Regions from separate parts of the Exiguobacterium sp. R-39 genome, predicted to be linked through region 3. Evidence: a T-box and tRNA genes for the amino acid it is inferred to sense, from the RefSeq annotation. Region 3 holds a T-box; the other regions hold tRNA genes.
The links. The T-box of region 3 lies ahead of serS (serine--tRNA ligase). A T-box ahead of a tRNA ligase gene usually reads a tRNA of that ligase, here a tRNA-Ser.
Positions count from the first base shown of each region.

Region 1 (9,851 bases), 270 kb from region 3:
CACGTGCCTTTTGTTTAACGGCGACGTTCGTGATATGGCCTTCATCAGCAATGTGCCATAGCCCTGCGAATCCAATGATTTCATCCGTCTCTGCGACCAGGTAATACGCATTCGGATTTTGTGTCATCTCCGCAATGAATGATTCCAGTGTCCACGGTGTCGCAAAAGATTCGAGTTCCACAGCATGCACACCAGGTGCATCCATAACCGTCATTTTTCGAACGGAGACATTAGTCATGACGTTGTGCCTCAATCCATTTTGCTTCTGCTTCCGCGAGACGTAAGTAACGCGGCTCAAACGAATGGACTTCAACCGGTTCACGGGTAGCACCAAGCAACGCAAGGACACCCGCCCGCGGTGAACGGAAGGCCGGGCTCACGATCGTAAACGGTTCAAGTTCCGTTACGAACTTGTCTGTATCACCTGTCATCTTCGTATCTTCCGGCAGCGTTTTGACGAATTCAGCAACAACCGTATGCTGTTCTTCGCCTACCAATTGCCCCTCTTCATAGAAACCGACGAATCCGGTTCCACGGCGGGCATCCTGAATCGCTACGATCCGTCCGGTTAACCCTGCTGAAGCTGCCATTAACTCAAGTGTCGAGACCGGCACTAAATCGATTCCTAGCGTATAAGCCAGTGTCTTAGCGGTCGTTGCCCCGATCCGGAGACCGGTATAAGAGCCGGGACCGTCGGCGATGACGATACGAGTTAAATCCTGCGGCGACCAGTTGACTTCCTGCATCATCCGTTCGAGCAGCGGCATCAGTTTTGTCGCATGGTTCAAAGACGTCACATAAGAGGCTTCTGCCAAAATCTGTTGTCCGTCCGACAACGCAACAGACAGTTGTTTCGTCGATGTATCAATCGCTACGATTTTCATTGGTTTAACTCCTCACATAATTGGATGTACTGCTCACCGATCGGCTCCAAACGAAAACGGCGTGAATCATCACCTGTCCGTTCGATCGTAATCGCAAGACGTTCTGGCGGAAGGACGTCGGCAATCAATTCCGACCATTCGACGACCGCGACACCATCTCCATTTAAATACTCTTCAAGACCAATATCATCGCCGCCTTCGAGACGATAGACATCCATATGATAGAGCGGTAGTCGTCCGGCATAAACTTTCATGATTGTAAACGTGGGACTGTTGACGTTGCGTGTTACCCCAAGTCCTTTCGCGAACCCTTGTGTAAACGTCGTCTTTCCTGCTCCCAAGTCACCATCCAGTGTCACGACCATTCCTTTGAAGGCACGGTGGCCCAGTTCAACGGCAAGCGTCGTCGTTTGTTCAAGACTCGTCATTTCAAGTTCCATCATCGATGTCCCTCCTCCTTTTCTCTTACTCCATTGTACCGAACAAAAAAGGCAAAAAAAAATACGAAACGCTGAACGTTTCGTAGTAAAGTTGAAGTTAAGTTTAAAATTGGTTGCGGGGGCCGGATTTGAACCGACGACCTTTGGGTTATGAGCCCAACGAGCTACCAGACTGCTCCACCCCGCGACGATAAACGTTTCGGATTTGAATTATAAAAATTGGTTGCGGGGGCCGGATTTGAACCGACGACCTTTGGGTTATGAGCCCAACGAGCTACCAGACTGCTCCACCCCGCGATGATATAACGTTTCGACAGATATTAATATAACATGTACTTTTAAAAAAGACAAGCTTTATTTCATTTTCTTGTTGTTTTTCTTAAAAGAACTTATACTGACATCATTTTTCTAACTGTTTTTTTAAAGAAAAACCGACCTGCAAAATGCAGATCGGTCCTTCACTTGCCTGGCAACGTCCTATCCTCACAGGGGGAAGCCCCCAACTACTTTCGGCGTTCAAGTGCTTAACTTCCGTGTTCGGCATGGGAACGGGTGTGACCACTTGGCTATCGTCACCAGACGACGGGCTCGCGCCCTCAAAACTGAAGTCATCAACAATGCATCTGCTAGAACAAGGCCTCGACCGATTAGTATCACTCAGCTCCGCATGTCGCCATGCTTCCACCCGTGACCTATCTACCTCATCGTCTCTGAGGGGTCTTTCTTGATTACTCAAAGGGAAATCTCATCTTGGAGGGGGCTTCATGCTTAGATGCTTTCAGCATTTATCCCGTCCGCACGTAGCTACCCAGCGATGCTCCTGGCGGAACAACTGGTACACCAGCGGTGCGTCCATCCCGGTCCTCTCGTACTAAGGACAGCTCTCCTCAAATTTCCTGCGCCCACGACGGATAGGGACCGAACTGTCTCACGACGTTCTGAACCCAGCTCGCGTACCGCTTTAATGGGCGAACAGCCCAACCCTTGGGACCTACTCCAGCCCCAGGATGCGATGAGCCGACATCGAGGTGCCAAACCTCCCCGTCGATGTGGACTCTTGGGGGAGATCAGCCTGTTATCCCCAGGGTAGCTTTTATCCGTTGAGCGATGGCCCTTCCATGCGGAACCACCGGATCACTAAGCCCGACTTTCGTCCCTGCTCGACTTGTAGGTCTCGCAGTCAAGCTCCCTTCTGCCTTTGCGCTCTACGAATGATTTCCAACCATTCTGAGGGAACCTTTGGGCGCCTCCGTTACTGTTTAGGAGGCGACCGCCCCAGTCAAACTACCCGCCTGACACGGTCCTCCAGCCGGATGACGGCTGCGAGTTAGAGACTCTATGCATGAAGGGCGGTATCCCAAGGGTGACTCCTCCGAAGCTGGCGCTCCGGTCTCGACGTCTCCCGCCTATCCTGTACATCATGCACAAAGCCTCAATATCAGGCTGTAGTAAAGCTCCATGGGGTCTTTCCGTCCTGTCGCGGGTAACCTGCATCTTCACAGGTACTATGATTTCACCGGGTCTCTCGTTGAGACAGTGCCCAAATCGTTACGCCTTTCGTGCGGGTCGGAACTTACCCGACAAGGAATTTCGCTACCTTAGGACCGTTATAGTTACGGCCGCCGTTTACTGGGGCTTCGGTTCAAAGCTTCGCTTGCGCTAACCCATCCCCTTAACCTTCCAGCACCGGGCAGGCGTCAGCCCCTATACGTCATCTTGCGATTTAGCAGAGACCTGTGTTTTTGCTAAACAGTCGTTTGGGCCTATTCACTGCGGCTCTACTCAATGTAGAGCGTCCCTTCTCCCGAAGTTACGGGACCATTTTGCCGAGTTCCTTAACGAGAGTTATCCCGCGCGTCTTAGAATTCTCATCCCGCCTACCTGTGTCGGTTTACGGTACTGGCACCTTCCACCTCACTAGAGGCTTTTCTTGGCAGTGTGAAATCGTGACCTTCGTCCCTACGGGACTCCGCATCGTTCCTCGACTTTGGTGCCTGACGGATTTTCCAATCAGACGGTCTCGAAACTTACACATGCACTTCCATCCGCATGCGTCACTATCCTCCTGCGTCCCCCCATTGTTCAAACGGTGGATCGGTGGTACAGGAATATCAACCTGTTATCCATCGCCTACGCCTTTCGGCCTCGGCTTAGGTCCAGACTAACCCTGAGCGGACGAGCCTTCCTCAGGAAACCTTGGGCTTTCGACGGAGGGGATTCTCACCCCTCTTTTCGCTACTCACACCGGCATTCTCACTTCCAAACGCTCCACTGCTCCTTACGGTACAGCTTCACAGCGGTTTGGAACGCTCCCCTACCATTCCTTACGGAATCCGCAGCTTCGGTGGTATGTTTAGCCCCGTTACATTTTCGGCGCGGCGCCACTCGACTAGTGAGCTATTACGCACTCTTTGAATGGTGGCTGCTTCTAAGCCAACATCCTAGCTGTCTAGGCAGCGCCACATCCTTTTCCACTTAACATACACTTTGGGACCTTAGCTGGCGGTCTGGGCTGTTTCCCTCTTGACTACGGATCTTATCACTCGCAGTCTGACTCCCGAGTATAAGTTGCCGGCATTCGGAGTTTAACTGAATTCGGTAACCCTGTGGGGGCCCCTAGTCCAATCAGTGCTCTACCTCCGGAACTCTCAACCTCGAGGCTAGCCCTAAAGCTATTTCGGGGAGAACCAGCTATCTCCAGGTTCGATTGGCATTTCACCGCTACCCACACCTCATCCCCGCACTTTTCAACGTGCGTGGGTTCGGACCTCCAGTCAGTGTTACCTGACCTTCATCCTGGACATGGGTAGATCACCTGGTTTCGGGTCTACGACAACGCACTATGGCGCCCTATTCAGACTCGCTTTCGCTACGGCTCCGCCTCATCAGCTTAACCTCGCGCGCTATCGTAACTCGCCGGTTCATTCTACAAAAGGCACGCCATCACCCATTAACGGGCTCTGACTACTTGTAGGCATACGGTTTCAGGATCTATTTCACTCCCCTTCCGGGGTGCTTTTCACCTTTCCCTCACGGTACTGGTTCACTATCGGTCACTAGGGAGTATTTAGCCTTGGGAGATGGTCCTCCCGGATTCCGACGGGGTTTCACGTGTCCCGCCGTACTCAGGATCCACTCTGGAGGGAAAACAGTTTCAGCTACAGGGCTGTCACCTTCTTCGGCCGGCCTTTCCAGGTCGTTCGCCTACTGTCTTCCTTTTTGACTCCGTATAGAGTGTCCTACAACCCCGGAGAGCATGCTCTCCGGTTTGGGCTGTTCCCGTTTCGCTCGCCGCTACTCAGGGAATCGCATTTGCTTTCTCTTCCTCCGGGTACTTAGATGTTTCAGTTCCCCGGGTCTGCCTCACGCTACACTATGTATTCATGTAACATGTCCCATCCCATTACGGATGGTGGGTTCCCCCATTCGGAAATCCTCGGATCAAAGCATACTTACTGCTCCCCGAAGCATATCGCTGTTCGTCGCGTCCTTCATCGGCTCCTAGTGCCAAGGCATCCACCGTACGCCCTTCATACCTTGATCTAGCATTTTGGTATTCTAAGAACACACGTCTAATGACATGGTTATAAAAATTTGATGTCTTGTTGATGTCTTCAGTTTTCAAGGTGCGAGTGTCTCTTGCGAGACGGAGAGACGAGCTCTCAAAACTGAACGATGGGCATGTCCCGTAAGGGACGTTTTCCTTAGAAAGGAGGTGATCCAGCCGCACCTTCCGATACGGCTACCTTGTTACGACTTCACCCCAATCATCTACCCCACCTTCGACGGCTGGCTCCTTGCGGTTACCTCACCGGCTTCGGGTGTTGCAAACTCTCGTGGTGTGACGGGCGGTGTGTACAAGACCCGGGAACGTATTCACCGCAGTATGCTGACCTGCGATTACTAGCGATTCCGACTTCATGCAGGCGAGTTGCAGCCTGCAATCCGAACTGGGAACGGCTTTCTGGGATTGGCTCCACCTCGCGGTCTCGCTGCCCTTTGTACCGTCCATTGTAGCACGTGTGTAGCCCAACTCATAAGGGGCATGATGATTTGACGTCATCCCCACCTTCCTCCGGTTTGTCACCGGCAGTCTCCCTAGAGTGCCCAACTGAATGCTGGCAACTAAGGATAGGGGTTGCGCTCGTTGCGGGACTTAACCCAACATCTCACGACACGAGCTGACGACAACCATGCACCACCTGTCACCCTTGTCCCCGAAGGGAAAACTTGATCTCTCAAGCGGTCAAGGGGATGTCAAGAGTTGGTAAGGTTCTTCGCGTTGCTTCGAATTAAACCACATGCTCCACCGCTTGTGCGGGTCCCCGTCAATTCCTTTGAGTTTCAGCCTTGCGGCCGTACTCCCCAGGCGGAGTGCTTAATGCGTTAGCTTCAGCACTGAGGGGCGGAAACCCCCCAACACCTAGCACTCATCGTTTACGGCGTGGACTACCAGGGTATCTAATCCTGTTTGCTCCCCACGCTTTCGCGCCTCAGCGTCAGTTACAGACCAAAGAGTCGCCTTCGCCACTGGTGTTCCTCCACATCTCTACGCATTTCACCGCTACACATGGAATTCCACTCTTCTCTTCTGTACTCAAGCCTTCCAGTTTCCAATGACCCTCCCCGGTTGAGCCGGGGGCTTTCACATCAGACTTAAAAGGCCGCCTGCGCGCGCTTTACGCCCAATAATTCCGGACAACGCTTGCCACCTACGTATTACCGCGGCTGCTGGCACGTAGTTAGCCGTGGCTTTCTCGCAAGGTACCGTCAAGGTACGAGCATTACCTCTCGTACTTGTTCTTCCCTTACAACAGAGTTTTACGATCCGAAAACCTTCATCACTCACGCGGCGTTGCTCCATCAGACTTTCGTCCATTGTGGAAGATTCCCTACTGCTGCCTCCCGTAGGAGTCTGGGCCGTGTCTCAGTCCCAGTGTGGCCGATCACCCTCTCAGGTCGGCTATGCATCGTCGCCTTGGTGGGCCATTACCCCACCAACTAGCTAATGCACCGCAAGGCCATCCCAAGGTGACGCCGGAGCGCCTTTCATCATCAGACCATGCGGTCTGAAGAACTATTCGGTATTAGCTCCGATTTCTCGGAGTTATCCCAATCCTTGGGGCAGGTTCCTTACGTGTTACTCACCCGTCCGCCGCTCATTCCCTTCACTTCCCTCCGAAGAGTTCCGTGAGCTTCCTGCGCTCGACTTGCATGTATTAGGCACGCCGCCAGCGTTCGTCCTGAGCCAGGATCAAACTCTCCATAAAGTGTTTGACTTGCTCGTTGTGTGACCGAAGTCACGTTGACGAAGCTTGCGCTTCATTCATTGTTTGTATCCGAAGATACGTTTTTTTGCCTCATCGTTCAGTTTTCAAAGTTCGTCATCGTTTGTTTTGAAAATGGTGGGCCTAAGTGGACTCGAACCACCGACCTCACGCTTATCAGGCGTGCGCTCTAACCAGCTGAGCTATAGGCCCGTCAAAAGCAAACAAAATATGGTGCACCCTGAGAGATTCGAACTCCCGACCCCTTGATTCGTAGTCAAGTACTCTATCCAGCTGAGCTAAGGGTGCGATATGGTGCGGTCGAGAGGACTTGAACCTCCACAGTGTTGCCACCACTAGGCCCTCAACCTAGCGCGTCTACCATTCCGCCACGACCGCAAATATAAAATTAGAATTTAAAAAATAAAATGGTGTGTCATGCAGGATTCGAACCTGCGACCCTCTGATTAAAAGTCAGATGCTCTACCAACTGAGCTAATGACACGAAAAACTGGGCTGGAAGGGATCGAACCTTCGCATGCTGGAATCAAAATCCAGTGCCTTACCACTTGGCCACAGCCCAAAAATGGCGGTCCTGACGGGATTCGAACCCGCGATCTCCTGCGTGACAGGCAGGCATGTTAACCGCTACACCACAGGACCACATTTTTGTGAAACTTAAGTATGAAATTAAAAATGGTGGAGGATGACGGGATCGAACCGCCGACCCTCTGCTTGTAAGGCAGATGCTCTCCCAGCTGAGCTAATCCTCCAAAATGGTGACCCGTACGGGAATCGAACCCGTGATACCGCCGTGAAAGGGCGGTGTCTTAACCGCTTGACCAACGGGCCATTTAAAAACTGATAATTATTCTCAAGTAACAAATTCACATAAGAGGTCTGGCGGAGATGGAGGGATTCGAACCCTCGCACCAGTTTCCCGGCCTACACCCTTAGCAGGGGCGCCCCTTATAGCCACTTGGGTACATCTCCAAAGATAATGGCTCCGCAAGTAGGATTTGAACCTACGACCTACCGGTTAACAGCCGGTTGCTCTACCACTGAGCTATTGCGGAACGTGACGTTCGTTTCAGAACACTTTTCTATATTAGCAACTTTCTTTCTCTTCGTCAATGCTTTTTTAAAAAAGTTTTTAGTGACGAGAAGTTGTTTAGTTGCGGTCGTTTTGACGACTTCTATAATTTATCATGCTCCGAAATGAACGTCAACTACTTTTGTAAAAAATCTTTCCACGACATCGTCCGCAACGGTAACGTTCCGGATTCATCTTTCTTTTTCTTCTATATAATGTCCCGCATTTCTCACACTCATAAAGATGATTCTTTTTTTCCGTTTCTTCCAGACGCGGACTGTAGCGCAGTCCTCCGTATCGTTGTAACCACTCTTTAAAATCCTGATCCTGGTGCCGGTGTCCCATTCCACGCAGGTGTAAATGATAGTGGCACAGCTCATGAATGACGATTCCGCGAAAGATATTACGGTCGGCTAAATAGCTCCGATTGAAATCCAAATGATGATCTGTCAGAAAATAACGTCCCCCGGTTGTCCGTAAGCGATCGTTAAAAAGTGCAATATGTCTAAAAGGTAAAGCAAACACGTCGAGCGAGAGTTGCTCGACGTATTGCTGCAACTCTTCGTTCGTCATGACGGACTGACCATCGTCAGACCGATCCGTCCCCGTTCCGGTTCGACACTCGTTACCCAAACGGTTACGATATCACCGACTGCAATGACATCAAGCGGGTGTTTGACCCGTTTTTTACTGAGCTTCGAGATGTGGACAAGGCCGCTCTCCTTCACACCAATATCAACGAAAGCACCAAAGTCGAGTACATTCCGGACTGTCCCCTGGAACTCCATTCCGACTTGAATCATATCGAGCGATAAGACATCCTGACGCAGTAACGGTTTATCGAGCGCTTCCCGCGGATCCCGTTCCGGACGTTGCAAAGCTTCGATAATGTCACGTAATGTCGGTTCACCGACTTCAAGCAATTGAGCTGTTTCAGGTACAGATAATTCTCCGAGCCGAGTCCGTAAGGTTTCCGTTCCCACGGTCTGTAAGGATAAATCCAGTTGCTTAAACAACGATTCAACGGTTTTATACTGTTCCGGGTGAATCGGTGTCCGGTCAAGCGGATGACTGCCTTCCGGTATACGCAAGAAGCCGGCTGCCTGTTCATATGCTTTCGCTCCTAAACGCGGGACTTTCAGCAATTCTTTCCGGGATGCAAACGCACCCAGTTCAGAGCGGCGTTCGACAATCTTTTTAGCTGTTGCCTTCGTAATCCCGGCGACGTAACCGAGCAACGACTCCGAGGCCGTATTAACGTCAACACCCACCTGGTTAACGACTGTCTCGACGACGAAATCGAGTGTTTCTTTTAACTTTGTCTGCGTGACATCGTGTTGGTACTGTCCGACACCGACGGATTGCGGGTCCACTTTGACGAGTTCCGCCAACGGATCCTGCAGGCGTCGTGCGATCGAGATGGCTGACCGTTGCTCGACCTGTAGATCCGGGAACTCGGTGCGCGCGATTTCTGACGCCGAATAAATACTTGCCCCTGCTTCATCAACAATCGTAAAGGCAATTTGATCATGTCCTTTAATCCAGTCCGCGACGAAGGATTCGGTCTCGCGGGAAGCCGTACCGTTTCCGATCGCAATCAATTCGATTCCGTACCGGTTCACGAGTTTCGTCAAGACTTGACGTGCCTCCTGTGCTTTTTGTTCCGACATCGTGAGATAGACGACACCCACTTCCTTTACTTCCCCTGTCGGATCAATCACTGCCCACTTACATCCGGTCCGGTATGCAGGATCCAGTCCTAACATCACTTTCCCTTTCATCGGTGGTTGCATATAGAGTTGTCGTAAGTTTTTTCCGAACACTTCAATTGCCTGGTTTTCCGCTTTATCGGTCAACTCATTCCGAAGTTCCCGCTCGATTGCCGGGAAAACCGATTTTTTATATCCTGTCTGGACGGCTTCTTCGACCAACTGACGTTTTTGTTCTGCCAATCGGCTGAACGGTCGCAACAAGTACGGTAATACCTGTTGTTCATCGAGGACGATTTTGACGGAAACGATTTTTAACGCCTCGGCACGATTAATCGCCAAAATCCGGTGCGGCACGATTTGACGGATCCGTTCACTGTACTCATAGTATTGGGCAAAGACACGTTTTTCGTCGACTGCGTCCTTTTTTAGTTTCGTGACGATATCTGCAAACCGGT
Region 1 covers NZ_CP187965.1:2,831,952-2,841,802, forward strand. Annotated here, with positions in the region: gene rimI (ribosomal protein S18-alanine N-acetyltransferase) at 1-238, opposite strand, end outside; gene tsaB (tRNA (adenosine(37)-N6)-threonylcarbamoyltransferase complex dimerization subunit type 1 TsaB) at 231-884, opposite strand; gene tsaE (tRNA (adenosine(37)-N6)-threonylcarbamoyltransferase complex ATPase subunit type 1 TsaE) at 881-1,327, opposite strand; tRNA gene ACP26N_RS14755 (tRNA-Met) at 1,435-1,511, opposite strand; tRNA gene ACP26N_RS14760 (tRNA-Met) at 1,545-1,621, opposite strand; rRNA gene rrf (5S ribosomal RNA) at 1,789-1,904, opposite strand; rRNA gene ACP26N_RS14770 (23S ribosomal RNA) at 1,952-4,867, opposite strand; rRNA gene ACP26N_RS14775 (16S ribosomal RNA) at 5,033-6,594, opposite strand; tRNA gene ACP26N_RS14780 (tRNA-Ile) at 6,728-6,804, opposite strand; tRNA gene ACP26N_RS14785 (tRNA-Arg) at 6,824-6,900, opposite strand; tRNA gene ACP26N_RS14790 (tRNA-Leu) at 6,905-6,990, opposite strand; tRNA gene ACP26N_RS14795 (tRNA-Lys) at 7,021-7,096, opposite strand; tRNA gene ACP26N_RS14800 (tRNA-Gln) at 7,103-7,174, opposite strand; tRNA gene ACP26N_RS14805 (tRNA-Asp) at 7,179-7,254, opposite strand; tRNA gene ACP26N_RS14810 (tRNA-Val) at 7,289-7,364, opposite strand; tRNA gene ACP26N_RS14815 (tRNA-Glu) at 7,369-7,443, opposite strand; tRNA gene ACP26N_RS14820 (tRNA-Ser) at 7,493-7,584, opposite strand; tRNA gene ACP26N_RS14825 (tRNA-Asn) at 7,593-7,667, opposite strand; gene ACP26N_RS14830 (SprT family protein) at 7,817-8,257, opposite strand; gene ACP26N_RS14835 (Tex family protein) at 8,254-9,851, opposite strand, start outside.
Region 1: it has a tRNA-Ser gene. The T-box ahead of serS (serine--tRNA ligase) is inferred to sense a tRNA for this amino acid. The anticodon was not compared.

Region 2 (9,851 bases), 680 kb from region 3:
AATCCATGTTGGCTTCCCAAAGTGATTGGATTGTTCCGACGTCTTTCCAGTATCCCTTGAATTTATAGGCACGAATATTTAGGTTTTCAAATAGCATGTTCGGAATGATGTTTTTCCCGAAGTCAAAGCTTGATTCTGCATCCCCGGCATCTTGAATCAAGTGACGTTTCAAGACATCCCAGTTAAAGACGTAAATTCCCATCGAAGCCAGGTTTGATTTCGGATTTTCCGGTTTTTCTTCAAATTCATTGATTCGAAGATCTTCGTCCGTATTCAGGATCCCGAAGCGCGGTGCTTCTTCCCAAGGGACTTCGCGAACAGAAATCGTGACGTCTGCTCCCCCTTGACGATGTTCCTCAATCATTTTTTCGTAATCCATTTTGTAGATGTGATCCCCTGACAATACAAGCACATAATCTGGATCGTATTGGTTGATGTAACTCATATTCCGGTAGATGGCATTCGCCGTTCCTTCATACCAGTTTTTCCCGTTTTGGGCTTGGTATGGTGGCAGGATCGTTAATCCACCGTTACGGCGGTCAAGATCCCAGGCACTTCCGATTCCAAGATAGCGGTTCAGTTCAAGTGGTTCATATTGCGTCAAGACTCCTACTGTGTCGATTCCTGAGTTCGTACAGTTAGATAACGGGAAATCAATGATTCGATATTTCCCTCCAAACGCGACCGCCGGTTTTGCAGTGTGTTTCGTAAGTGCTCCTAGACGTTTTCCTTCTCCGCCAGCAAGCAACATCGCGACGACATTCTTTTTAGCCATTTCGTCCCCTCCAGTTTGTGCTCTTTTTGTCCATCAATCATGTGTTTTAATTTATACAGATACTCTTATATACCCACCTTTTCTCTTTTTAATATAACATTCCTGCAAAATAGGTTTATTAAAATACAAATTTCTTAAATTTCTCTACTGTTTTCTCCATAAAAGACCGATAATAGGAATGAAATGCCGTTTGAAAGGAGTTTTCATGAGAATCACGACCGGATACACCTTAGTGTTGGCTTTAGCTTTTAGTTTAGTACTAACACTTTTTTCAGTTCGTAATCAGTTGGATCTTGCCCAGGATTTGTTCCGTTGGGCAGATCAAAAAACGACTGATCGCCCCCTCGCATCGTATCAACCGATTACTGTCACGTACCAAAAAGAACGCCTCGAGCTTTATGACGGGTTACGCCGGAATGATTTGAAAGCAAATGCTTTACCGCCAAAGGTCGAGCAGGCTTTCATTGCAATTGAAGACCGGCGATTTTATCAACATGACGGTTATGATATCACCGGTATTTTGCGAGCGTTTACAGAAAATCAATCCGGCGATAACAAAGGTCAAGGCGGGAGTACCATCACCCAGCAACTGGCACGGATGACTTATCTTTCCACAGAAAAAACCTATACTAGAAAAATAAAAGAAATTTTGATTGCGATCGAATTGGAACAAAAATATTCAAAAAAAGAGCTTTTAACGGCGTATGTCAATCAAGCTTATTTTGCGAATAATATCTACGGCATCGAACTCGCAGCAACATCCTATCTTGGAAAACATGCAAAAGATTTAAACTGGGCGGAAGTCAGCTATTTGGCTTCGATTCCAAACAATCCGTCTCTTTACAATCCATTGCGGTTTCCGAAAAATACAAGCAAACGCCAACAACGCATTTTAAAAGCTTTGCAGCAGACGCAAAACATTTCAAACAAAGCCCGGAAGCAGTCGGTCAACCTTTCGTTTCATAAGCCGACCATCCGGTATCCTGATTACATTGATGCCAGCGTATCAGAAGCAATCCGCCAAACAGCCGCTTTAAAAAATTTGAGCATGTCACAGGCTGAACAGTATTTACATCAACATGGCGCCGTCATTCAGACTTATCTTGATCCGGCAGAACAGACGCGGGCCAAACAAGCGATTCAACAACTCCCCCAACCGATTGAAGGCGCTTACGTCGGAATCGATGGAGATACACGTGGTGTAACAGCACTTGTCGGCAACAAGTCCAATGTACCGGGACAGCTCAACCGGGCGGTTCAGTCTTACCGTCAGCCTGGGTCAACGTTGAAACCATTACTTGTTTATGGTCCCTACCTTGAAAAGACGAAAAAAACATTAACGAGTCGATTGGACGGAAGTCCTGTTTGTTTTGACGGGTACTGTCCGCAAAACAGTAACAACCGGATTCTCGGAAGCGTGACGATTGCTGATGCGATTGCTTACTCCTACAATACACCAGCCTTACGTGCTTTTTCTGTTTCGTTTAATGAAGGATTGAAGACGATCCGACCGTTCCGGTTCAGTCAATGGACGGAAGAAGATAATTCCTACAACAGTGCATTAGGCGGGTTGAAGTATGGCGTCAGTCCACTTGAACTGACTAGTGCCTATACAACCTTTGTCAATGATGGACTTTACAGTCCCTCTTCGATGATCCGCACCATCACGACGGATCAGGGAGCACTTTACCGGCATACGATGTCAACGGACCGGATCTGGTCGAGCCGGACAAACCAATTACTGCGCAAAGGGCTCCACAACGTCATGACCTATGGAACAGGACGCTTGGGTTATGATTCTAATCCTGCCTATACAGGAGGCAAGACCGGTACGACAAATGACAATAAAGACATGTGGTTTGTCGGCATAAAGAATCAACATGTCGGAGGAATCTGGCTTGGGGCAGATATTCCCCGTGCCTTCCCAAGCGAAGCGAACAGTACATTACAGGTCAGAACGTGGGCTTCGATTGTCCAATGACTTATTTCGTAAACAAAACGGCTTGTCCTAGCGAATTGAACAAGCTCAGTCCGACCCAGGTCAATCCGGCCAGTAATATGCCCCATGCCAGAAAAAGAAATACCACTAGTCCGATGGCTCCTGCAGTGGAGGTCATTTTACTGATTTGAAACACGTAAAAGAAAAAATAGAATAAAAAAGAACTTGCCAGTACGAGACAAACTAACGGGAACGATGTCATGAATGCAAAACTGATGCATCCTCCGATTAACAGGAGAATACTGCCGGGGCGTAACATACTCAATGTCGTTCCCACCTGTTCTTTGATGAAAAACGCAAACCCAAGCTGATTAATCGTATCGGAAATCAGTTTCAAAGAACTGAAGATCATGAAATAAATGATTAAAAAGCCAAGCCATACGAGCAACTTCGTGTTACGTGCACTAAGTATTTGTAGTAGCTCGTCGTAGACCCCGACGTCATTCAACCACGTCAGTGCAAGCTCAGACGTAGCAATCGCAAGAGACGTACTGAACAGCAGGATGCTGATCAGAGGGGCATAACTCAATAAGTAGACGTTCGTCCGCATTTCGAATCTCCATTCATAGAAATTTCATATGTAGCACACAATTACACTTACAAGTATACTATAATAGATTATATCGGTTATTGAGACTAAAGGGGGAAGCAAAAATGGCATTTATTTTAATGGTAGGCGTTAGCCTCGCTTTCTTGACAGCGATTTTTACTGCAGGCTACAACAAAAAACCTGAAGGTAACGAATAAAACAAATCCCCCTGCCCGTTCATTCGGGTCAGGGGGATCTGTTGTTTTACAGTAGATTCGCATATCCTTGTTGCCGGAGTGCTTCATACACGATGATGGCAGCCGTGTTCGAGACATTGAGCGAACGAACAAGATTCGATTGCGGAAGACGGATGCAACGATCCAGATTCTCATCAATGACGTTTAACGGTAATCCTTTTGTTTCGCGTCCGAAAACAAAAAAGTAGTCTTCTTCAACGTTCGATAAATCCACTTGGCTTGGATATTTTTCGCCATACTTCGTGATATAGTAGAACGTCCCATCCGGATGTTTATCCCACAACTCTTCCAACGAATCATGATACCTTACATCAACGAACTCCCAATAATCAAGACCTGCCCGTTTCAACTGTTTATCATCCGTTGAAAACCCAAGCGGTCGTATTAAATGTAAGACTGAATGCGTCGCTGCGCATGTCCGTGAAATATTACCTGTATTTTGTGGAATTTCTGGTTGATACATGACGACGTGAATGGCCATTAATTCTTCTCTCCTAACTCATGCGCAAGCAGCGCTTCTTTATGGGCAATGCCACTGGCAAAACCCGTCATTTTACCGGATGCCCCAATAATCCGGTGACAGGGATAAATCAAAGCGATTGGATTCCGATTCAAAGAACCTCCGACTGCACGGGCCGCCTTTTCGGAACCAATCATTCGTGCCAGTTGTCCATAACTTGCTGTCTGGTCGAACGGAATCAATCTCAACGCTTCCAAGACACGCTGCTGGAAGACGGTCACTTCTAGCCGGCAAGGAACGTCATCCAATGCGCCCGGCTGTCCTCGTTCATATGCTTCAAGTGCATCGGCTAGAAAATCAGGCAACGGTGCCTCATAATAGGCAGCTTCGTCAAGATATTGCTTCAGACGATTCATGTCATGTCCAAAATCGAGATAGACGACTTCATCTTCTTCCCACCCGATAACCAACTCACCAAACGTATAGGTCAATTTTTTATACGGCATGCCCGCTCCCCCATTCCTCAAGCAAACGATTCCCTTCCACTTGAACATCTTCCGCAGAATCAGTCAACAGACGCCCTTGGATATAGTCTTTTGCTTCTTGACCGGCAATCCGACCAATTGCCCAGACGGCAAGGGCTCGCATATCTTCCCGCTGATCGGTTTCAGCCATCACTCGCAAAGCCTCGAGTGCCGTCCGGTCTTGATAATGTACGAGCGCACAGACGGCGTTACGTTGAATTGGTTTTTTCCCACGCCATGCACCCGATAATGAACCAAACCGTGTTTTAAATTCACGATTACTAAGAGAAAGCAACGGAATGAGTAACGGTTTGACCTGTTCCGGATCAGGTTGCAGTTCGCTGTGTTGTGTGGCATGTTTTTTCCGGTTGTATGGACAAACTTGCTGACAGGTATCACAACCGTATAAACGATTTCCGAGGGCATATCGGAAATGTTCAGGAATCAGAGTCTTCGTTTGCGTAATGAACGAGATGCAACGTTTCGCATCGATGACACCCGGTTCAATCAGTGCATCCGTTGGACAAGCATCGAGACATTTATTGCAGGAACCGCACAACTCTTCGACCGGCTCATCCGGAGGCAGATATTGATCTGTAATCAATTCTCCTAAATAAAGATAAGAACCATGTTCCTCGCTAATGATGGAACAGTTTTTCCCGCTGAATCCGATCCCTGCCCGTTCTGCGACCGCACGATCGACCAGTTCTCCCGTGTCGACCATCGAACGTGATCGAGCTCCGGGGATCAGTTCTTGAATTTTTTCTTCCAGCAATGTCAATCGCTGCTTCAGAGCCTGATGGTAGTCCAGTCCCCAAGAAGAACGTCCAAAGATTCCGCGCCGTTCCCCTTCTTTTCCACGCGGAGCATCCTTGAGCTTACTTGGATAAGCGACGGCGATTGCGATGATGGAGACGGCATCATCCAGTAACAGCGTTGGTGTCGTCCGCCGTTCAAGATCGGGTTCTTCAAATCCGGAAGCATATCCTTTTTCTTGTTGTTGAATGAGACGCTGTTTCATCACCAGAAAAGGATCCGCTGTCGTAATACGGAATTCATCGATACCAATTTCTTTGGCATACCTCTGCAATTCTTTTTTCAACAATTCCCCCTGCATCGTATCTCTCCTTTCGCTTGTTTATCTCCATGCTAAACAAAAAGAGCAAAGTGTCAATTAAAAACGACACGTTGCTCTTTTCAGGTAAGCGGGTGAAGGGAATCGAACCCTCATCATCAGCTTGGAAGGCTGAGGTTTTACCACTAAACTACACCCGCATAATCAGGTGAATCTTAAATGAGATCGTACAAAGGTAAAAGCGGGTGAAGGGAATCGAACCCTCATCATCAGCTTGGAAGGCTGAGGTTTTACCACTAAACTACACCCGCAAGATACCGGTGGTCGGAATCGAACCGACACTCCAAAGGAACACGATTTTGAGTCGTGCGCGTCTACCAGTTCCGCCACACCGGCACAATCTCTTGCAAAACTATTCAATTAAGAATTATTGGAGGCGCCAGTCAGAATCGAACTGACGATAGAGGAGTTGCAGTCCTCTGCCTTACCACTTGGCTATGGCGCCATTTATTGGAGCGGAAGACGGGATTCGAACCCGCGACCCCGACCTTGGCAAGGTCGTATTCTACCACTGAACTACTTCCGCACAAAAAGCTGGGCTGGAAGGGATCGAACCTTCGCATGCTGGAATCAAAATCCAGTGCCTTACCACTTGGCCACAGCCCAATAATAAAAGGGCGACTGATGGGAATTGAACCCACGAATGCCGGAATCACAATCCGGTGCGTTAACCACTTCGCCACAATCGCCATAATAATAAAACAGGGGCAGCAGGAATCGAACCCGCGCTGACGGTTTTGGAGACCGTAGTTCTACCGCTAAACTATGCCCCTAAAGTGGTGGGGGGGGGCGGATTCGAACCGCCGAACCCGAGGGAGCGGATTTACAGTCCGCCGCGTTTAGCCACTTCGCTACCCCCCCACAAATGGGAAAACATTAAAAATCATATGGTGGCTTTGGACGGAATCGAACCGCCGACACGAGGATTTTCAGTCCTCTGCTCTACCGACTGAGCTACAAAGCCTTAATAATGGCGGTCCTGACGGGATTCGAACCCGCGATCTCCTGCGTGACAGGCAGGCATGTTAACCGCTACACCACAGGACCGTATGTAATAATTGCGGGGGCCGGATTTGAACCGACGACCTTTGGGTTATGAGCCCAACGAGCTACCAGACTGCTCCACCCCGCGATGATAAAAAATGGTGACCCGTACGGGAATCGAACCCGTGATACCGCCGTGAAAGGGCGGTGTCTTAACCGCTTGACCAACGGGCCATTTTATAATTGAAAATGTTATGGCGGAGAGCAAGGGATTCGAACCCTTGAGACGCTTATGACGCCTACACGATTTCCAATCGTGCTCCTTCGGCCACTCGGACAGCTCTCCATTGCATGTGGTGAAGAAGTAATAAATGGCTCCGCAAGTAGGATTTGAACCTACGACCTACCGGTTAACAGCCGGTTGCTCTACCACTGAGCTATTGCGGAACGATCGCCTGGCAGCGTCCTATCCTCACAGGGGGAAGCCCCCAACTACTTTCGGCGTTCAAGTGCTTAACTTCCGTGTTCGGCATGGGAACGGGTGTGACCACTTGGCTATCGCCACCAGACATCTATCATCTTAACATTATGTTTCCATAACGTCAAGCGCTTTTTTGAAAGGCTCGCGCCCTCAAAACTGAAGTCATCAACAATGCATCTGCTAGAACAAGGCCTCGACCGATTAGTATCACTCAGCTCCGCATGTCGCCATGCTTCCACCCGTGACCTATCTACCTCATCGTCTCTGAGGGGTCTTTCTTGATTACTCAAAGGGAAATCTCATCTTGGAGGGGGCTTCATGCTTAGATGCTTTCAGCATTTATCCCGTCCGCACGTAGCTACCCAGCGATGCTCCTGGCGGAACAACTGGTACACCAGCGGTGCGTCCATCCCGGTCCTCTCGTACTAAGGACAGCTCTCCTCAAATTTCCTGCGCCCACGACGGATAGGGACCGAACTGTCTCACGACGTTCTGAACCCAGCTCGCGTACCGCTTTAATGGGCGAACAGCCCAACCCTTGGGACCTACTCCAGCCCCAGGATGCGATGAGCCGACATCGAGGTGCCAAACCTCCCCGTCGATGTGGACTCTTGGGGGAGATCAGCCTGTTATCCCCAGGGTAGCTTTTATCCGTTGAGCGATGGCCCTTCCATGCGGAACCACCGGATCACTAAGCCCGACTTTCGTCCCTGCTCGACTTGTAGGTCTCGCAGTCAAGCTCCCTTCTGCCTTTGCGCTCTACGAATGATTTCCAACCATTCTGAGGGAACCTTTGGGCGCCTCCGTTACTGTTTAGGAGGCGACCGCCCCAGTCAAACTACCCGCCTGACACGGTCCTCCAGCCGGATGACGGCTGCGAGTTAGAGACTCTATGCATGAAGGGCGGTATCCCAAGGGTGACTCCTCCGAAGCTGGCGCTCCGGTCTCGACGTCTCCCGCCTATCCTGTACATCATGCACAAAGCCTCAATATCAGGCTGTAGTAAAGCTCCATGGGGTCTTTCCGTCCTGTCGCGGGTAACCTGCATCTTCACAGGTACTATGATTTCACCGGGTCTCTCGTTGAGACAGTGCCCAAATCGTTACGCCTTTCGTGCGGGTCGGAACTTACCCGACAAGGAATTTCGCTACCTTAGGACCGTTATAGTTACGGCCGCCGTTTACTGGGGCTTCGGTTCAAAGCTTCGCTTGCGCTAACCCATCCCCTTAACCTTCCAGCACCGGGCAGGCGTCAGCCCCTATACGTCATCTTGCGATTTAGCAGAGACCTGTGTTTTTGCTAAACAGTCGTTTGGGCCTATTCACTGCGGCTCTACTCAATGTAGAGCGTCCCTTCTCCCGAAGTTACGGGACCATTTTGCCGAGTTCCTTAACGAGAGTTATCCCGCGCGTCTTAGAATTCTCATCCCGCCTACCTGTGTCGGTTTACGGTACTGGCACCTTCCACCTCACTAGAGGCTTTTCTTGGCAGTGTGAAATCGTGACCTTCGTCCCTACGGGACTCCGCATCGTTCCTCGACTTTGGTGCCTGACGGATTTGCCAATCAGACGGTCTCGAAACTTACACATGCACTTCCATCCGCATGCGTCACTATCCTCCTGCGTCCCCCCATTGTTCAAACGGTGGATCGGTGGTACAGGAATATCAACCTGTTATCCATCGCCTACGCCTTTCGGCCTCGGCTTAGGTCCAGACTAACCCTGAGCGGACGAGCCTTCCTCAGGAAACCTTGGGCTTTCGACGGAGGGGATTCTCACCCCTCTTTTCGCTACTCACACCGGCATTCTCACTTCCAAACGCTCCACTGCTCCTTACGGTACAGCTTCACAGCGGTTTGGAACGCTCCCCTACCATTCCTTACGGAATCCGCAGCTTCGGTGGTATGTTTAGCCCCGTTACATTTTCGGCGCGGCGCCACTCGACTAGTGAGCTATTACGCACTCTTTGAATGGTGGCTGCTTCTAAGCCAACATCCTAGCTGTCTAGGCAGCGCCACATCCTTTTCCACTTAACATACACTTTGGGACCTTAGCTGGCGGTCTGGGCTGTTTCCCTCTTGACTACGGATCTTATCACTCGCAGTCTGACTCCCGAGTATAAGTTGCCGGCATTCGGAGTTTAACTGAATTCGGTAACCCTGTGGGGGCCCCTAGTCCAATCAGTGCTCTACCTCCGGAACTCTCAACCTCGAGGCTAGCCCTAAAGCTATTTCGGGGAGAACCAGCTATCTCCAGGTTCGATTGGCATTTCACCGCTACCCACACCTCATCCCCGCACTTTTCAACGTGCGTGGGTTCGGACCTCCAGTCAGTGTTACCTGACCTTCATCCTGGACATGGGTAGATCACCTGGTTTCGGGTCTACGACAACGCACTATGGCGCCCTATTCAGACTCGCTTTCGCTACGGCTCCGCCTCATCAGCTTAACCTCGCGCGCTATCGTAACTCGCCGGTTCATTCTACAAAAGGCACGCCATCACCCATTAACGGGCTCTGACTACTTGTAGGCATACGGTTTCAGGATCTATTTCACTCCCCTTCCGGGGTGCTTTTCACCTTTCCCTCACGGTACTGGTTCACTATCGGTCACTAGGGAGTATTTAGCCTTGGGAGATGGTCCTCCCGGATTCCGACGGGGTTTCACGTGTCCCGCCGTACTCAGGATCCACTCTGGAGGGAAAACAGT
Region 2 covers NZ_CP187965.1:690,516-700,366, reverse strand. Annotated here, with positions in the region: gene ACP26N_RS03670 (glucose-1-phosphate adenylyltransferase) at 1-775, opposite strand, end outside; gene ACP26N_RS03665 (transglycosylase domain-containing protein) at 981-2,756, shown strand; gene ACP26N_RS03660 (DUF5366 family protein) at 2,758-3,324, opposite strand; gene trmL (tRNA (uridine(34)/cytosine(34)/5-carboxymethylaminomethyluridine(34)-2'-O)-methyltransferase TrmL) at 3,568-4,041, opposite strand; gene ACP26N_RS03650 (methylated-DNA--[protein]-cysteine S-methyltransferase) at 4,041-4,526, opposite strand; gene queG (tRNA epoxyqueuosine(34) reductase QueG) at 4,516-5,661, opposite strand; tRNA gene ACP26N_RS03640 (tRNA-Gly) at 5,749-5,819, opposite strand; tRNA gene ACP26N_RS03635 (tRNA-Gly) at 5,860-5,930, opposite strand; tRNA gene ACP26N_RS03630 (tRNA-Leu) at 5,935-6,015, opposite strand; tRNA gene ACP26N_RS03625 (tRNA-Cys) at 6,051-6,124, opposite strand; tRNA gene ACP26N_RS03620 (tRNA-Gly) at 6,131-6,205, opposite strand; tRNA gene ACP26N_RS03615 (tRNA-Gln) at 6,214-6,285, opposite strand; tRNA gene ACP26N_RS03610 (tRNA-His) at 6,296-6,368, opposite strand; tRNA gene ACP26N_RS03605 (tRNA-Trp) at 6,382-6,452, opposite strand; tRNA gene ACP26N_RS03600 (tRNA-Tyr) at 6,457-6,540, opposite strand; tRNA gene ACP26N_RS03595 (tRNA-Phe) at 6,568-6,643, opposite strand; tRNA gene ACP26N_RS03590 (tRNA-Asp) at 6,651-6,726, opposite strand; tRNA gene ACP26N_RS03585 (tRNA-Met) at 6,738-6,811, opposite strand; tRNA gene ACP26N_RS03580 (tRNA-Glu) at 6,823-6,897, opposite strand; tRNA gene ACP26N_RS03575 (tRNA-Ser) at 6,919-7,009, opposite strand; tRNA gene ACP26N_RS03570 (tRNA-Asn) at 7,036-7,110, opposite strand; rRNA gene rrf (5S ribosomal RNA) at 7,117-7,232, opposite strand; rRNA gene ACP26N_RS03560 (23S ribosomal RNA) at 7,326-9,851, opposite strand, start outside.
Region 2: it has a tRNA-Ser gene. The T-box ahead of serS (serine--tRNA ligase) is inferred to sense a tRNA for this amino acid. The anticodon was not compared.

Region 3 (9,851 bases):
AGGTAGAGCACTGATTGGACTAGGGGCCCCCACAGGGTTACCGAATTCAGTTAAACTCCGAATGCCGGCAACTTATACTCGGGAGTCAGACTGCGAGTGATAAGATCCGTAGTCAAGAGGGAAACAGCCCAGACCGCCAGCTAAGGTCCCAAAGTGTATGTTAAGTGGAAAAGGATGTGGCGCTGCCTAGACAGCTAGGATGTTGGCTTAGAAGCAGCCACCATTCAAAGAGTGCGTAATAGCTCACTAGTCGAGTGGCGCCGCGCCGAAAATGTAACGGGGCTAAACATACCACCGAAGCTGCGGATTCCGTAAGGAATGGTAGGGGAGCGTTCCAAACCGCTGTGAAGCTGTACCGTAAGGAGCAGTGGAGCGTTTGGAAGTGAGAATGCCGGTGTGAGTAGCGAAAAGAGGGGTGAGAATCCCCTCCGTCGAAAGCCCAAGGTTTCCTGAGGAAGGCTCGTCCGCTCAGGGTTAGTCTGGACCTAAGCCGAGGCCGAAAGGCGTAGGCGATGGATAACAGGTTGATATTCCTGTACCACCGATCCACCGTTTGAACAATGGGGGGACGCAGGAGGATAGTGACGCATGCGGATGGAAGTGCATGTGTAAGTTTCGAGACCGTCTGATTGGCAAATCCGTCAGACATCAAAGTCGAGGAACGATGCGGAGTCCCGTAGGGACGAAGGTCACGATTTCACACTGCCAAGAAAAGCCTCTAGTGAGGTGGAAGGTGCCAGTACCGTAAACCGACACAGGTAGGCGGGATGAGAATTCTAAGACGCGCGGGATAACTCTCGTTAAGGAACTCGGCAAAATGGTCCCGTAACTTCGGGAGAAGGGACGCTCTACATGAGTAGAGCCGCAGTGAATAGGCCCAAACGACTGTTTAGCAAAAACACAGGTCTCTGCTAAATCGCAAGATGACGTATAGGGGCTGACGCCTGCCCGGTGCTGGAAGGTTAAGGGGATGGGTTAGCGCAAGCGAAGCTTTGAACCGAAGCCCCAGTAAACGGCGGCCGTAACTATAACGGTCCTAAGGTAGCGAAATTCCTTGTCGGGTAAGTTCCGACCCGCACGAAAGGCGTAACGATTTGGGCACTGTCTCAACGAGAGACCCGGTGAAATCATAGTACCTGTGAAGATGCAGGTTACCCGCGACAGGACGGAAAGACCCCATGGAGCTTTACTACAGCCTGATATTGAGGCTTTGTGCATGATGTACAGGATAGGCGGGAGACGTCGAGACCGGAGCGCCAGCTTCGGAGGAGTCACCCTTGGGATACCGCCCTTCATGCATAGAGTCTCTAACTCGCAGCCGTCATCCGGCTGGAGGACCGTGTCAGGCGGGTAGTTTGACTGGGGCGGTCGCCTCCTAAACAGTAACGGAGGCGCCCAAAGGTTCCCTCAGAATGGTTGGAAATCATTCGTAGAGCGCAAAGGCAGAAGGGAGCTTGACTGCGAGACCTACAAGTCGAGCAGGGACGAAAGTCGGGCTTAGTGATCCGGTGGTTCCGCATGGAAGGGCCATCGCTCAACGGATAAAAGCTACCCTGGGGATAACAGGCTGATCTCCCCCAAGAGTCCACATCGACGGGGAGGTTTGGCACCTCGATGTCGGCTCATCGCATCCTGGGGCTGGAGTAGGTCCCAAGGGTTGGGCTGTTCGCCCATTAAAGCGGTACGCGAGCTGGGTTCAGAACGTCGTGAGACAGTTCGGTCCCTATCCGTCGTGGGCGCAGGAAATTTGAGGAGAGCTGTCCTTAGTACGAGAGGACCGGGATGGACGCACCGCTGGTGTACCAGTTGTTCCGCCAGGAGCATCGCTGGGTAGCTACGTGCGGACGGGATAAATGCTGAAAGCATCTAAGCATGAAGCCCCCTCCAAGATGAGATTTCCCTTTGAGTAATCAAGAAAGACCCCTCAGAGACGATGAGGTAGATAGGTCACGGGTGGAAGCATGGCGACATGCGGAGCTGAGTGATACTAATCGGTCGAGGCCTTGTTCTAGCAGATGCATTGTTGATGACTTCAGTTTTGAGGGCGCGAGCCCGTCGTCTGGTGACGATAGCCAAGTGGTCACACCCGTTCCCATGCCGAACACGGAAGTTAAGCACTTGAACGCCGAAAGTAGTTGGGGGCTTCCCCCTGTGAGGATAGGACGTTGCCAGGCCAATAAAGGACCGATCTGCATTTTGCAGGTCGGTCTTTTTGTGTTATGTGAAACTTCTGATTGTTCTGATTATTGGTGGAGTCATTGACATGACACCTCTCGCTTGTTACCATAACATCAATATTCTTTTATAGAAGAGAAAGCGAGTGGATAACATGTGGGAGAACAAATTTGCTAAAGAAGGCTTGACGTTTGATGACGTCTTGCTCGTACCACGTCGTTCAAGTGTCTTACCGCGAGATGTTGATTTGTCAGTAACATTATGCGAAGGGATTACATTAAACATCCCTTTAATCAGTGCTGGAATGGATACTGTAACAGAAGCTCCAATGGCCATTGCAATGGCACGTCAAGGGGGTCTCGGCGTCATTCATAAGAATATGTCGATGGAAGATCAAGCCGAGCATGTGGATCGTGTTAAGCGTTCTGAGAATGGTGTCATTACAAATCCTTTTTATCTCACGCCAGAACGACAAGTCTATGATGCTGAATATTTGATGAGCAAATACCGAATTTCCGGTGTTCCGATCGTCAATAATGAAACGGAGCGTAAACTGGTCGGTATCTTAACGAATCGTGATCTTCGTTTCGTAAAAGATTACTCTACCGTCATCGAAACCGTCATGACGACAGAAGAACTGGTTACAGCAAAAGTCGGTACTTCTTTAGAAGAAGCAGAACAGATTCTCCACAAACATCGGATTGAAAAATTGCCACTCGTTGATGAGAACGGTGTTTTAAAAGGATTGATTACAACAAAGGATATTGAAAAAGTTGAGCAATATCCACATGCAGCAAAAGATTCATTTGGACGTCTGCTCGTTGCAGCAGCTGTCGGTGTCACAAAAGATGCATCGGTTCGTGCCAAGTTCCTCGTAGATGCAGGAGTTGACGCATTGGTCGTCGATACGGCGCACGGTCACTCAGAAGGGGTTCTCGTGAAGGTACGTGAACTTCGTGATGAATATCCGAACTTGCCAATCATCGCAGGAAACGTGGCGACAGCTGAAGCGACACGTGATTTGATTGAAGCAGGTGCTTCAGTCATCAAAGTCGGAATCGGACCGGGATCAATTTGTACGACACGTGTCGTTGCAGGAGTCGGGGTTCCGCAAATTACAGCTGTCTTTGATTGTGCGACAGAAGCCCGCAAGCACGGTGTCTCGATTATCGCCGATGGTGGAATCAAGTATTCAGGGGATATCGTCAAAGCACTCGCAGCAGGTGGTCATGCTGTCATGTTGGGTAGCTTGCTTGCTGGTGTAGAGGAAAGTCCGGGAGAAATGGAAATTTACCAAGGTCGTCAATTCAAGACGTATCGTGGTATGGGATCGGAAGCTTCAATGAAGCGCGGTAGCCAAGATCGTTATTTCCAAGAAGCCGACAAGAAGTTTGTTCCAGAAGGAATCGAAGGTCGTGTGGCATATCGTGGTAAACTGGGTGACTCTGTTTATCAACTCGTTGGAGGCATTCGTTCAGGAATGGGATACTGTGGTTCTGCTTCACTTGAAGAATTACGTGAAGAAACACAGTTTATCCGGATGACAGGTGCAGGTTTACAGGAAAGCCATCCTCACGACATTCAAATTACAAAAGAAGCTTCAAACTATACGCGTCAATAATTCAAAACCCTGCGGCCAATGAAGGTCGCAGGGTTTTTTGTGGATAACCTTGTGGATAAACTTACTGTAACTGCCAAGCTGAAACGAGCTCAGTAAGCCCTTGATTCAACTGTTGTTCTGTCAGACTTGCAAATCCGAGAACAATCTGTGGATGAACTGTGGATAACGGAAGTTGGGCATAATCTGATAAACCATACACTTGAATGGAAGATTCATTCGCCCGTCGCAGTAACTCCTGTTCGTCCATTCCGTTTGAGACGGAAAGGACGATATGAAGGCCGGCGCTTTCCCCCGTCAATCGCAGAAACGGAACATCCCGGAGAGCGTGAACGACGACATCGAGTTTCCGACGGTAGATTTTTCGCATCCGGTTCAAATGTTTCTCAAAGTCGCCTTCTTTCATGAAGCGTGTCAAAATCGTTTGATCAAATCGGGAGACACTGCACGTGTAGTACGGAAATTCAGTTTGATATCGTTCTAGTAAAGGGCGGGGCAGCACCATATATCCGATTCGAAGGGACGGCATTAACGATTTTGAAAATGTACTCAGGTAAATCACCCGCTCACTGTCCATACTGTGCAAGGAAGGAATTGATTTTCCACTGTATCGGAATTCACTGTCATAATCATCTTCAATGATATAACGGCTATCCGATTCAGCTGCCCAGTTTAGCAGCTGCCGGCGTCGATTGACAGACAGAATACTGCCGGACGGAAACTGGTGGGCTGGTGTCACATACATCACATCGGCTGGACTTTGAATCAGAGAATGAATCGTTAAACCGTTTTGGTCGACAGGAATCGGAATGGTCTTTCGTTCATGACTTTCAAGGATTAAGCGTGTCGCATGATACCCTGGATCTTCAATACCATAAGTCGTCGATTTTCCTAACAAAAAGATGATTTGCGGCAGAAGTTGTTCGACGCCGGAACCAATGATGATCTGTTCTGGAGAACAGACGACCCCTCGTGAATGATAAAGATACGTCGCAATCTCAAGACGTAACGCTAAATCACCTTGCGGATGTCCGAGGGAGACGAGTGATTGATGTTGTTCATCGATGACATCCTTGGCATGTTTTCGCCAACGTGAAAAAGGAAAAGAGGAGCCGTCGATTTTACTTGGGTGAAAATCGTACCGCATGGTCGGTTTTTGATTTGTCCGTTGGCTTGTCGGCAAAGGTGTTGTTTTAACATACGCCAGCTCTTCATACGCTAAGACGAAGTAACCTTTCCGGGAAACGGATTCGACATATCCTTCTGCGACCAATTGTTGATAAGCCAGTTCAATGGTCGTCTGGCTGAGATTTAAAAACTGGCCAAGCTTTCGTTTTGACGGTAATTTCGTCCCGTAGGCCAGGCGTCCTTCAATGATTTCCTGACGTATTTGTTGATACAGCTGTTCATACAACGGACGGTTTCCCTCCCGTACTAACTCAAACGATAACATGTCCATAGATTGTCTCCTTTTCACTGACCTGGTTAATTCATCATAAACTGATACTTTTAAAATAGTCAACGAAGAATATACTAAAAAGTATCAGCGATTGGAAATACTATCAATGTCTAGGGGGAGTTCAAAATGATGGAGCGACAACAAGGATCAGATCGTGTCAAACGAGGGATGGCCGAAATGCAAAAGGGTGGTGTCATCATGGACGTCGTGAATGCGGAGCAGGCTAAAATCGCAGAAGCTGCCGGTGCGGTGGCAGTCATGGCACTTGAACGGGTACCATCGGACATCCGGCGTGACGGTGGAGTGGCCCGGATGGCTGATCCACTCATTACAGAAGACGTCTTGCAGGCCGTGTCGATTCCGGTGATGGCGAAATGCCGTATCGGACATATCGTGGAAGCACGGGTTCTTGAATCATTAGGTGTTGATTTTATCGATGAAAGTGAAGTCCTGACGCCGGCAGATGAAGAATATCATTTGTTGAAATCGGCGTTTACAGTCCCGTTTGTCTGTGGAGCACGTGATTTAGGGGAAGCAGCACGACGGATTGCAGAAGGAGCGGCCATGATCCGGACAAAAGGGGAACCGGGGACGGGCAATGTCGTGGAAGCTGTTCGTCATATGCGGAAGATTCAAGCGCAACTTCAGCAGATTCTTCATTCACAACCCGATGAATTGATGACACGCAGTAAAGAGTGGGGAGCCTCTTACGAAGTATTACAACAGATTCAAGCAGCAGGGCGTCTTCCCGTCGTCAATTTTGCAGCGGGTGGAATTGCGACGCCGGCCGATGCCGCCTTGATGATGCATCTCGGAGCCGATGGTGTGTTTGTCGGTTCTGGTATCTTTAAATCGGAACATCCGGAACGCGTGGCGAAAGCTATCGTCGAAGCCGTGACGTATAAAGATGATTTCGAACGGATTGCCCATCTTTCGAGAGGACTGGGCACAGCGATGAAAGGAATCGATGTGACGTCGATGCCGTTTGAAGAACGGATGGCACCACGCGGATGGTAATTGGTGTATTAGGTGTCCAAGGCGCGGTCCGGGAACATCAGGAGATGCTTCATACACTCGGAGTCAAAACGATGATCGTCAAGTCGGCTGCGGACTTGGACGGGATCGACGGTTTAATCTTACCGGGCGGGGAATCAACGACGATACGCCGGTTGATTGATCGCTATGGATTGCTCGATGTCTTGCGGCTTCAAATTGATACGTTACCGATGTTCGGTACATGTGCCGGAATGATTTTACTGGCAAGTGAATTGAGTGAAAGTCCTGCCCATTTACGAGCCATCCCGATGACAGTAAAGCGAAATGCGTTTGGGCGACAAGTCGACAGTTTTGAGACATCTTTGATTGTCGAAGGCGTAGGGCAGGATATCGAAGCTGTTTTCATCCGAGCTCCTTTTGTCGAACAGGTCGGAGAAGGCGTACGCGTCTTATCTACGCTGGGAACAGCGGCCGTTGCCGTCGAGACGGACCTCCATCTCGCCTGCTCCTTCCATCCGGAGTTAACGTCAGACCGACGTCTTCATGACTATTTCATTCAAAAAATCAGACAGCGTAATGCTGTTTCTGTTTGATCAAAAGCAACAGAGAAACCGTCAGTTTCCGGCTGTCGGTTTCTTTTTTTGTGCTACACTGAAAAGATAGAACATCATTTGAAGGAGAGGACCGATGAAACGTCTTTTCACACTCTTCCTGAGTGTACTTATACTGACAGCTGGTTTGTCACCGATGACAGGCTATGCGGAAACACCGGACATTCAGGCGGAATCTTACATAATGGTCGATGCTGTGACAGGTAAGATCTTATTGGCTGAACAGGCTGAGTTGTCGTTACCGCCGGCTTCGATGACAAAATTGATGACACTTTATCTAGTGCGTCAGCAAATTGAGCAGAAAAAACTGTCGTGGAATCAAACGGTTCGACCAAGTGGAAAAGTGTTGAAACTTGCGAAAACACAAGGAATTGCCCGGTTACCGATTCGGAAAACAACGTATACGATTCGGGAACTGTATGATGCGGCCTTCATTAAATCGGCTAACGATGCTGCCGTCCTGTTGGCAGAAGTCATGGCTGGAACGGAAAAACAATTCGTCGAACGGATGAATGAAACGGCGGCCGCACTGGGAATGAAAGACACGGAATATGCAAATGCATCCGGACTGGATGCTGTCGATGCGACATTACCGGGAACGAACTTGATGACGGCGATGGATATTTCGCTTTTGATCATCCGTTACATTCAAGACTATCCGGATGTATTAGATGTGACGAAACGTTCATTCATTACAATCAATGGAGCGAAGGTGGAAAACTCTAATAAGATGTTGCCGCGTCAACCGTATGTATACAGCGGAATGCGGGGAATGAAGACTGGAACGACGGATCTTGCCGGTTACTGTTTTGCGAGTGTCGCAACCCGTGGGAATTTAACGCTCGTTTCGGTCGTCATGCGCACCAAATCGGATAAAGCCCGATTCGCCGAAACGAAAAAATTGCTCGATTATGGTTTTTCTTCTTTTGAACCGTTGACGTATTACGGAAAAGGAGAACAAATTAAAGGCGCCTTACCGATCCGAGGGGCAAAACAAGCCCGTTATGATGTTGTGACGAAAACAGCTTTATACGTGACGGTATTAAAAAATCAGCCGAAACCCCAGACGCCCGTCTTTCAATTTTCAAAAGCCGAAGCCCCTTTAAAGCGGGGTGAAGCCATCGGAACGGTCCAAGTGGAGGACGCCGGACGGTACTTGCCCGGCTTTTCCGTTCCTCAGGCTGTCGTAACCAGTGCTGAAAAAGTTGAACTGGCGAGCTTCCAGACACGTTTGTTCCGTGCAGTTTCGGCCTGGTCCAAAAAAATCAGTCAAGCGATTCATCAACCAACCCTTGTCAACCTTAAAGGGGATAGTGTAAAGTAAAGCTAATCTCATAATGATGTCATGAACGGACCAAGTAGAAGCATTTATTCTGTTAAGAGAGCTAGTGGGTGGTGCGAACTAGTCAGAAGGATACTTTGAATCGAGCCGGATCACACACCTTGCGAACAAGGTGCGGGTACGCCCGTTATCGCGTCTTTAGAGTTGGCTAGTACGACTAGCAATGAGGGTGGCAACGCGGATCCAGGTGATTCGTCCCTCTTCGGTTTTTTAGAACCGGAGAGGGATGGATTGCCTTTTTTTATTGAAAAAAAGGAGGAAATAAGATGATTGATATTAAACGTCTGCGTCAGGATTTTGACGCAATCCAAGAAAAACTAGCACACCGGGGGGAAGATTTGACGGACATGAACCGGTTCCTCGCACTTGATGAAAAGCGCCGGGAACTGATTGCGAAAACAGAAGTTCTAAAAGCAGAACGCAATGAAGCAACAAAAAAAATCGCAGAACTGAAACGCAACAAAGAAAATGCGGATGAGGCGATTGCGGCGATGCGTCAAGTCGGCGATGAAGTCAAAGCGCTTGATGAAGAATTGCGTGAAGTCGAAGCGACACTAAACCTGTTGTTGCTCGGGATTCCGAACATTCCCCATGACAGTGTCCCAATCGGTTCTACGGAAGACGATAATGTCGTCATCCGCGAAGTCGGCGATAAACCGGCATTTGATTTTGAAGCTGTACCGCACTGGGATTTGATGGAGCAATTAAAAATCGTTGATGTCGAGCGTGCCGGAAAAGTAACGGGCAGCCGATTCGTCTTTTACCGCGGTGCCGGTGCACGTCTCGAGCGGGCATTGATCAACTTCATGATGGATTTACACCAGGATAAAAACGGCTATACGGAAATTCTTCCGCCACTCATGGTCAACCGCGATTCTATGACAGGAACAGGACAGCTTCCGAAATTTGAAGAAGATGCGTTCAAAGTCGAAGACACCAACTATTTCCTTGTCCCGACAGCAGAAGTACCGGTGACGAACATGCACCGGGAAGAAATCCTGTCAGCCGATCAACTACCAATCGGTTATGCAGCCTACAGCCAATGTTTCCGGTCTGAAGCAGGTTCTGCCGGCCGTGATACCCGAGGTTTGATCCGTCAGCACCAATTCAACAAAGTGGAACTGGTCCGCTTCGTCAAACCGGAAGAATCATACGAACAGCTTGAGTTATTGACAGGACAAGCAGAAGACGTGCTGAAATTACTCAAACTTCCGTATCAAGTTTTAAGCATGTGTACAGCAGATCTTGGTTTCACAGCTGCGAAGAAATATGACATCGAAGTTTGGATGCCGAGCCAAGGTGTGTACCGTGAGATTTCTTCTTGCTCAAACTTTGAAGATTTCCAAGCGCGCCGGGCACAAATCCGTTTCCGTCGGGAAGCGAATGCCAAACCGGAATTCGTCCATACGTTAAACGGATCTGCACTTGCAGTCGGACGGACGGTAGCGGCAATTCTTGAGAACTATCAACAAGCAGATGGATCAGTTGTTATTCCAGAAGTACTTCGTCCATACATGGGCGGTCTTGAAGTCATTCAAGGATAAGTAGGAAGGGGGAGATTTCCCCCTTCTGATTTTTTAAAAAGTTTTTTTAGAAAAAGGCTTTACACAATAAAACCAAGATGCTATCATAATTTATGTCAGGAAGGCG
Region 3 covers NZ_CP187965.1:12,979-22,829, forward strand. Annotated here, with positions in the region: rRNA gene ACP26N_RS00045 (23S ribosomal RNA) at 1-2,011, shown strand, start outside; rRNA gene rrf (5S ribosomal RNA) at 2,059-2,174, shown strand; gene guaB (IMP dehydrogenase) at 2,330-3,796, shown strand; gene ACP26N_RS00060 (PLP-dependent aminotransferase family protein) at 3,858-5,252, opposite strand; gene pdxS (pyridoxal 5'-phosphate synthase lyase subunit PdxS) at 5,382-6,269, shown strand; gene pdxT (pyridoxal 5'-phosphate synthase glutaminase subunit PdxT) at 6,263-6,841, shown strand; gene ACP26N_RS00075 (D-alanyl-D-alanine carboxypeptidase family protein) at 6,936-8,183, shown strand; T-box leader at 8,196-8,404, shown strand; gene serS (serine--tRNA ligase) at 8,468-9,745, shown strand.